2 regions of the Absiella sp. AM29-15 genome follow, and region 1 is predicted to be linked to the other one. Evidence: riboswitches for the same ligand, from Rfam matches in the RefSeq annotation. Region 1 holds a riboswitch; the other holds the start of a gene.

Evidence for each region. Region 1 has a riboswitch for ZMP and ZTP ahead of pflB (formate C-acetyltransferase). Riboswitches for the same ligand answer to the same signal wherever they lie in the genome.
Region 2: another riboswitch for ZMP and ZTP. It lies ahead of DW761_RS14995 (phosphoribosylaminoimidazolecarboxamide formyltransferase); the one in region 1 lies ahead of pflB (formate C-acetyltransferase).

The regions. Positions count from the first base shown of each region.
Region 1 is NZ_QVFL01000021.1:58,136-62,324, reverse strand. It holds gene DW761_RS18165 (sensor domain-containing diguanylate cyclase) at 1-1,456, shown strand, start outside; ZMP/ZTP riboswitch at 1,496-1,574, shown strand; gene pflB (formate C-acetyltransferase) at 1,690-3,945, shown strand; gene pflA (pyruvate formate-lyase-activating protein) at 3,998-4,189, shown strand, end outside.
Region 2 is NZ_QVFL01000015.1:102,371-106,559, forward strand. It holds gene pepD (beta-Ala-His dipeptidase) at 1-1,255, opposite strand, end outside; gene DW761_RS14995 (phosphoribosylaminoimidazolecarboxamide formyltransferase) at 1,408-2,580, opposite strand; ZMP/ZTP riboswitch at 2,623-2,700, opposite strand; gene DW761_RS21690 (hypothetical protein) at 2,917-3,039, opposite strand; gene DW761_RS15000 (extracellular solute-binding protein) at 3,012-4,189, opposite strand, start outside.

The sequences.
Region 1 (4,189 bases):
TTATATCCAGCAGGAAAGCATCTTGTTTGAAGTAGAATATCGTGTGAAACGAAAAGATGGAAAAGTACGCTGGATGTCAGCACGTATTGTGCCAGATACAATAGAACACCAATATGTTGCTGTTGCATTTGATAGTACAAAAATGAAACAGATGATGCATGATCTTCGTATTAGTGAAGAAGAAAAGAAAATTGCATTAGAACAGGGAAATATTGTCATACTTCGATATGATGTGAAAAATAAAGTTTTATATTATACAAATGATGGAAAGAAAACCACAGAACCAAAGAAGATGATGGAAAATATCCCACAATCCGCAATTGAACAGCATTTGATAAAAGAAGAAACACAAAAAGAATATTTAGGTTTTTTCTCAAGTATGCTGGAAGGGAAACCAAAAGGTGAGGCTGTATTTTTAAGAAGAAATTCCACCTCTCAGAAATATATCTGGATCAAAGGTAAATTTACCATGATTTATAATGAAAAATCAGAGCCAACCACCGCAATCATCTCTTATCAGGATTATTCGGAGGCCTATGAGCGAGAACTTGCTTATGAGCGATGGAAACAAGATTTTGAGCGAAGAAAAAAAGACAGTATTGCATATTATGAATATGATCTGACACACGATGTTTTTGAAAAGCTGGAAGGTGCATTAAATGATGAACTGCCAAAAAATGCAAGAAATTCGTTCACTTACATTGCACATTATGCAGCAGAACATTTTGTATCACCAAAAGATCGTAAAAAATATTTGAAGGTATTCTCCCGGGAATATCTGCTTGATCAATATCAAAAAGGCAGACATCACTTCACTTTACAGCATCGTCGTATAGACAGTCAGGGCAATGAATTTTGGGCTTATGGAGAAATACAGCTTGTATGGGATCCTTATGCTTCCCTTGTTCGTGCAAGTGTATTATTGCATGATATCGATAATGAGAAAAAAGATAAGATACGTATGAAACGTTTATCAGAAACAGATGCATTAACCGGGTTATATAATCGCTCAACCTTATTTCATCGCATAGAATCCACATTACAACATAGTGGAAAACACGTGCTGCATGTTCTAGTATTGATTGATTTAGATAATTTTAAATTATTAAATGATACCTATGGACATCAATATGGAGATGATGTTTTAATCAATGTCGCAAAAAGTATGCGTAGCGCTTGTCGAAGTGAAGATTATTGTGGCAGAATCGGTGGAGATGAATTCGTGATATTCTTACGTAATTTATCTTGTGACTATGATATACTGCCAAGAATTGAAGCAATCCGTTTAGCCATTTTAAATTGTATGGATGATCGTGAAATCGTCGCAAGTTTTGGTGTGGCATGTTATCCAAATGACAGCCATAATGTAGATGAATTATACCGTCATAGTGATGAAGCGATGTATCGTGCAAAGCGAAGTCAGAAACATAAGATTCAGTTTTATGAAAAAATTTAAAACACTTATTGACGAGTAAAATAAAAAATGATAAAGTGTAAGCAGTTATACGACTGACGGAAGTGGAATTGACCACATGAAGTATAATGTAAAAGAGCCGACCGTCTGGGCATAGAGTCTGGATTGGTATAGGCTCTTTTCTTGTGCTTATTCGTACATGGATTATAAATGGTTTTAATTGCACAGGACGATAACATTCGCTATACTTAACATGTGAACAGGAGGTAAGGATTATGAGCAATGAACGCAAAGAATGGGAAGGATTCAGCGGAAGAATCTGGAAAGAAGAAGTAAATGTCCGCGATTTTATTCAAAACAACTACAAGCCTTATGATGGGGATGAAAGCTTTTTAGCGCAACCTACAGAAGCTACAAACAAATTATGGGATGCATTACAGAAGCTTCAAAAAGAAGAACGTGCAAAAGGCGGCGTTCTGGATATGGAAACAGAAGTTGTTTCTTCATTAACTTCATATGGTCCTGGATATATTGATGAAGCATTGAAGGATTTAGAAAAGGTTGTTGGTATTCAGACAGATAAACCTTTAAAACGTGCCTTCATGCCTTATGGTGGTATCAAAATGAGTGAAGAAGCTTGTACTACATATGGTTATGAACCAAGCGAAAAACTACATGAAATCTTCCACGATTACCACAAAACTCACAATGATGCAGTATTTGACTGTTATACACCAGAAATGCGTTTAGCACGTCGTAATAAAATTGTAACAGGTTTGCCTGATACATATGGCCGTGGACGTATTGTTGGTGATTATCGCCGTGTTGCTTTATATGGTATCGATTATTTAATTGAAATGAAAGAAGCTGATAAAGCAAACTGTGGCTGTGGCACTATGACAGATGATATCATTCGCCAGCGTGAAGAATTAGCTGAACAGATCAAAGCATTAAAAGGAATGAAAAAAATGGCGGAAAGTTATGGCTATGATATTTCAGGTCCTGCAAAAAATGCAAAAGAAGCTGTACAATGGTTATACTTCGGATACTTGGCAGCTATTAAAACACAGAATGGTGCGGCAATGTCTGTTGGACGTGTTTCCACATTCCTTGATATCTATATTGAAAGAGATTTAGAAAATGGTACATTAACAGAAGTAGAAGCACAGGAATTAATTGACCACATGACAATGAAATTCCGTATGGTAAAATTTGCACGTATCCCTTCTTATAACCAGTTATTCTCAGGTGATCCTGTATGGGCAACACTTGATTTGGCAGGATTAGGAATGGATGGACGTCATATGGTCACAAAATCTGACTATCGTTTCTTACACACATTAGAAAACATGGGACCTGCGCCAGAACCAAACTTAACAGTATTATATTCTAGTCACTTACCAGAAAACTTTAAGAAATATTCTGCACGTATCTCTATTGATACAAGTTCTGTACAGTACGAAAACGATGACGTTATGCGCCCTGTATGGGGTGATGACTATGCAGTTTGCTGTTGTGTAAGTGCAACACAGACGGGTAAAGAAATGCAGTTCTTTGGTGCTCGTGCAAACTTAGCAAAATGTTTATTATATGCCATCAATGGTGGTATCGATGAAAAAACCAAAACACAGGTTGGTCCTGAAATGAGAGGTATCACTTCTGAGTACCTTGATTATGATGAAGTTATGCATAAATATGATATCATGATGGAATGGTTAGCAGATCTTTATGTAAATATCTTAAATCTGATTCAGTACATGCATGATAAATATTACTATGAAGCAAGCCAGATGGCATTGATCGATACAAATGTACGTAGAACATTCGCAACTGGTATTGCTGGTTTCTCTCATGTAGTAGATTCCTTGAGTGCTATCAAATATGCAAAAGTAAAAACTATCCGTGATGAAGAGGGATTGGTTGTCGATTATGAAATTGAAGGAGATTTCCCTCGTTATGGAAACGATGATGATCGTGCAGATGATATCGCAGTATGGTTGTTGAAAACATTCATGGGCAAGATTGAAAAACGTCACACATATCGTAATTCTGAACCAACAACATCTATCTTAACAATCACAAGTAATGTTGTTTATGGTAAAGCTACTGGAGCACTTCCTGATGGACGTAAAGCTGGAGAACCATTGTCACCAGGTGCAAATCCTGCATATGGTGCAGAAACAAACGGTTTATTAGCGTCATTAAACTCTGTGGCAAAATTACCTTATGAATATGCATTAGATGGTATTTCTAATACACAGACAATCAATCCAGGTGCACTTGGACATGATGAAGCAGAACGAGTAAATAATTTAGTACATGTATTAGATGGTTACTTTGATCAGGGCGCTCACCACTTGAACGTTAATGTTTTCGGTATCGAAAAATTAAAAGATGCAATGGAACACCCTGAAAAAGAAGAATATGCGAACTTCACAATTCGTGTTTCTGGATATGCTGTAAAATTCATTGACTTAACTCGTGAACAACAGTTAGATGTTATTTCTAGAACTTGCCACGAAAGTCTATAGAAATAAAGAAAGGTCTGTTTACGCAGGCCTTTTCATTTAAGGAGGTTATACTATGTCACCAGTAAAAGGAAGTATTCATTCAGTTGAAACCTTTGGTTCTGTGGATGGTCCAGGTGTACGTTTTGTGATATTTTTAAAAGGCTGTGCAATGCGTTGTAAATATTGCCATAATCCAGATACATGGGAGATGACAACGGCTGATACAAGTAGTGAAGAATTGTTGAAAAAAGCATTGCGATATCGT
Region 2 (4,189 bases), on a different contig from region 1:
CTAAATCTTTTCCAGTCAGCTCTTTACATACTTCTTTCATGGTTTCCCGCATTTGACTATTCGCATCATAACTCCATGCTGGATATCTTGCGACATGTCTTGTGGTAAAGCCAAACAATTCTGCCAATGTATCAATCTGTGCCGCAAACTCATCAATATAAGATTCCAAAGCACCTCTTAACGAGCAATTGATATGAAGCATCTTATCATCCATATACACAACACCAACATTACTGCTGGCGGTACTTAAACCTTCTATGCTCATGCTGTGATGACGTAAACCATCTGGCAATAACATCATCAGCTTCAGAATTGCTTCACTTTCTTCAACGGATACATAAGAATCAATCTGTGTCTTCTCTAAAATCACCTGCACTCCTGCATCAGAGAATTCAAGTTCTTTTTTAATATCAGCTGCCATCGCTTTTACATATGCTTCTATCTTTTCTGAATTACCATCACTGATCCATAATGCACTTGCCTCTCTTGGAATGGCATTATCCATCAATCCACCTTTTAACTGTGCAAGCTGTAATCCAAAGTATTGCATAATTCCATACAATATACGTACCAGCAGCTTATTGGCATTGCCACGTTCTTTATCAATTTCCGCACCTGAATGTCCACCTGCAAGACCCTTGATTGATAAACGATACCCATCCATTTTCTCCTGGATGCGGATAATTTCCTTATCTAATAGTACATTCATGCCACCTGCACTTGTTGTACATGTCGCATAGCCGCTTTCATCATCTAAATTGATCATTCTTATGGCATCAAACTGATCTTTTTTCAAATGCAGTGCCCCACATAATCCAACTTCCTCTTGTACGGTAAATATACATTCTAGACGTGGATGTTTTAAAGTATCATCACTTAATATGGCCAACATATAGGCAACCCCACAGCCATCATCTGCGCCAAGGGTTGTATGATTCGCCATCAACCAGCCATCAACAATACGTAAGGATAGTGGATCTTTTTCAAAATCATGTACACTGTCTTTATTTTTCTCACAAACCATATCCATATGTGCCTGCAACACCAATGGTTCATGATCTTCATAACCACTGCTTGCTTCCTTATATATAATGACATTAAACATATCATCCTGTATATAACGTAATCCCTGTGCCTTCGCAAAAGCAACTAGATAATTGCTAATAGCTTCTTCATGATAAGAACCATGAGGAATCTGTGTCATTTCTTCAAAATATTTTTGATGTAATTTTGTATGATCTAAAATTGTTTTCATATTGAAATACCTCCAGCTAACCTTTATTTTACCACATTTATTTTCAAGTATCGTTTCAAATTCATTTTTTCATTAGAAAGCATAAAGATATCTAAAAAAATGCAGAATATGATCAGCGATTTCTGATACATTCTGCATTTGATATTCATCTATTAATGATGGAATAAACGTGCATGTGTAAATGCCATGACAATATCATATTTATCACATGTTTCAATAACATTGTCATCACGGATACTTCCACCTGCCTGTGCGATATAGGCAACTCCACTTTTATGTGCACGTTCAATATTATCCCCAAATGGGAAGAAGGCATCGCTGCCTAAGGCAACGTCCTTCATGGTTGATAACCATGCTTTCTTTTCTTCTTTGGTAAATGGTTCAGGTTTGGTTGTAAAGGTATTTTCCCATACGCCATCTGCCAAAACATCTTCATAGTCATCAGAAATATATACATCGATCGCATTATCACGATCTGCACGTCTGATACCTTCTTTAAATGGCAGGTTTAATACCTTTTCATTCTGGCGAAGATACCAGTTGTCTGCTTTATTGCCCGCAAGTCTTGTACAGTGTACACGGGATTGCTGTCCAGCACCAATTCCTATTGCCTGACCATCTTTGACATAACATACAGAATTGGACTGGGTATATTTCAATGTGATCAGCGCAACGATCAAATCACGTTTTGCTTCTTCACTTAATGCTTTATTTACGGTAGGAATATCTTCAAACAGTTCTTCTGTAATCTTCAGATTATTTCTTCCTTGTTCAAAAGTGATACCGAATACATCTTTAGTTTCTATTTCTTCAGGAACATATGCTTCATCCATCTGGATTACAACATAGTTGCCTTTTTTCTTTTTCTTTAAGATTTCCAATGCTTCAGGAGTATAGCCTGGCGCAATGACACCATCACTTACTTCTTTCGCAATATATCTAGCACATGTTTCATCGCAGATATCACTTAATGCCGCAAAATCACCATAACTAGACATACGATCACTTCCTCTTGCACGTACATAAGCACTTGCAATTGGCGATAATTCCAATCCATCTGTGAAATAGATCTGTTTCATAACATCATCTAATGGTACATATACTGCAGCTCCTGCAGGTGATACATGTTTAAAACTTGCCGCACTTGGAAGCCCTGTTGCTTCTTTTAATTCTCTGACTAACTGCCAGCTGTTGAAAGCATCTAATAAGTTGATATATCCTGGTTTTCCATTTAAAACCGTTATAGGAAGTTCTCCATTTTTCATATAGATGCGCGCAGGTTTCTGATTTGGATTACAGCCGTATTTTAATTCCATTTCTTTCATAAAAATCTCCTTTCACCACAAAAAAAGCCGACACTTCTGAACATCTTCTGCCCAGACGGTCGGCTTGTATCATTATACTTCATGTGGTCAATTCCACTTCCGTCAGTCGTATAACTGCTTATACTTTATCATTTTTTAAATTCATCGTCAATCTTATTTAAAAGATTTTTTTACCAAAAGCAGGCAGAAGTCCCCCACTTCAACGACAATAAGTAATGGGCGTACATCATTTCTTATATTATGGAGATGCCTGCTTTTTTAGTTTGTGATACCTTTCTATATATTATTACAAAAGCTGACACAGAAAAGGAATGCCAGATGACATTCCTGTTTCTTTTATAAAACACTTAATAAAACCATAAATACAACTACGCAGATGATGACCACACGATAGATGATCCGTTTGGTTTGTTTCTTCACATTTTCACCTTCTAATTTGCGATTTTCACCTTTGTCCATAAATTAGACATGATTTTCTTTGCTTTTTCATTAAATTCAAAGATTTCATCTTTTGGATATCCTACACGTGGCAGATAAGCTTCATTTCCTTCAAAATCGCCGCCTTCTCCACTTAACGTATCCAACACTTCTCCATTACTGCTTGCATATCCTACAAATACAGAATTTTTCATACTGTTTTCATATTCCAAAATGAAGTTGATATATTCATTTGCCAGCTTTGGATTTTTCGCATTCTTTGGAATTACCATTGCATCACTCCACAGATTGGTTCCCTCACTTGGCATATAATAAGCCATTTCTTCATTTTCAGATAAAATATAAGCTGCATCTCCACTATATACAAGAGCCATATCTTTATTTCCATTGATCATTGCGTCAATCACTTCATCTGTGACGATTTCCGGATTCATGGTATCCACAACTTTTACCAGCCATTCATATGCCTGTTGTAGTTGTGCTTCATCATCCGTATTCATAGAATAACCTAAAGCTTTCAATGCCATCATAAATGAATCACGTTCAGAATCATACATATAGATATGTCCTTTATATTTCTGGTCAAGGAAGATGTTCCATCCTTCTTTTTCCAGGTCTTTTTTATCAATATTGTTTTTATTGTATACAATACCTACTGTACCCCAGAAATATGGAACACTGTATGTGTTGTCTGGATCATAAGATAATCCTTTGACACCATCTGCCAATACTGCGATATTTGGAATCATACGCTTATCTAATGGCTGTAGATAATCTTCTCCAATCAAACGCTGGATCATGTAATCACTTGGCACTAAAACATCATAGGATTCTCCACCCTGTAGTTTTGTATACATCAATTCATTGGAATCGAATGTATCATAAATGACTTTGACACCAAATTGTTTTTCAAAGGCATCATTTACTTCAGGATCAATATATTCTCCCCAGTTATATACCTTTAAAGTATCACTGCCATATTTTGCGATTGCATCTTGTGGAGAATTTGTACTCATGCCACCTTTTAATCCATACAGGATACCAGAGAATACCAAAGCGATACATACACCAATTACTCCAAAAACACGATTACTGATTGGTTTATTTTTCTTCTTCGCTTTTTCACGCACAACCGGCAAGACATTCACAATCAATAAAGTGATGGTAATCA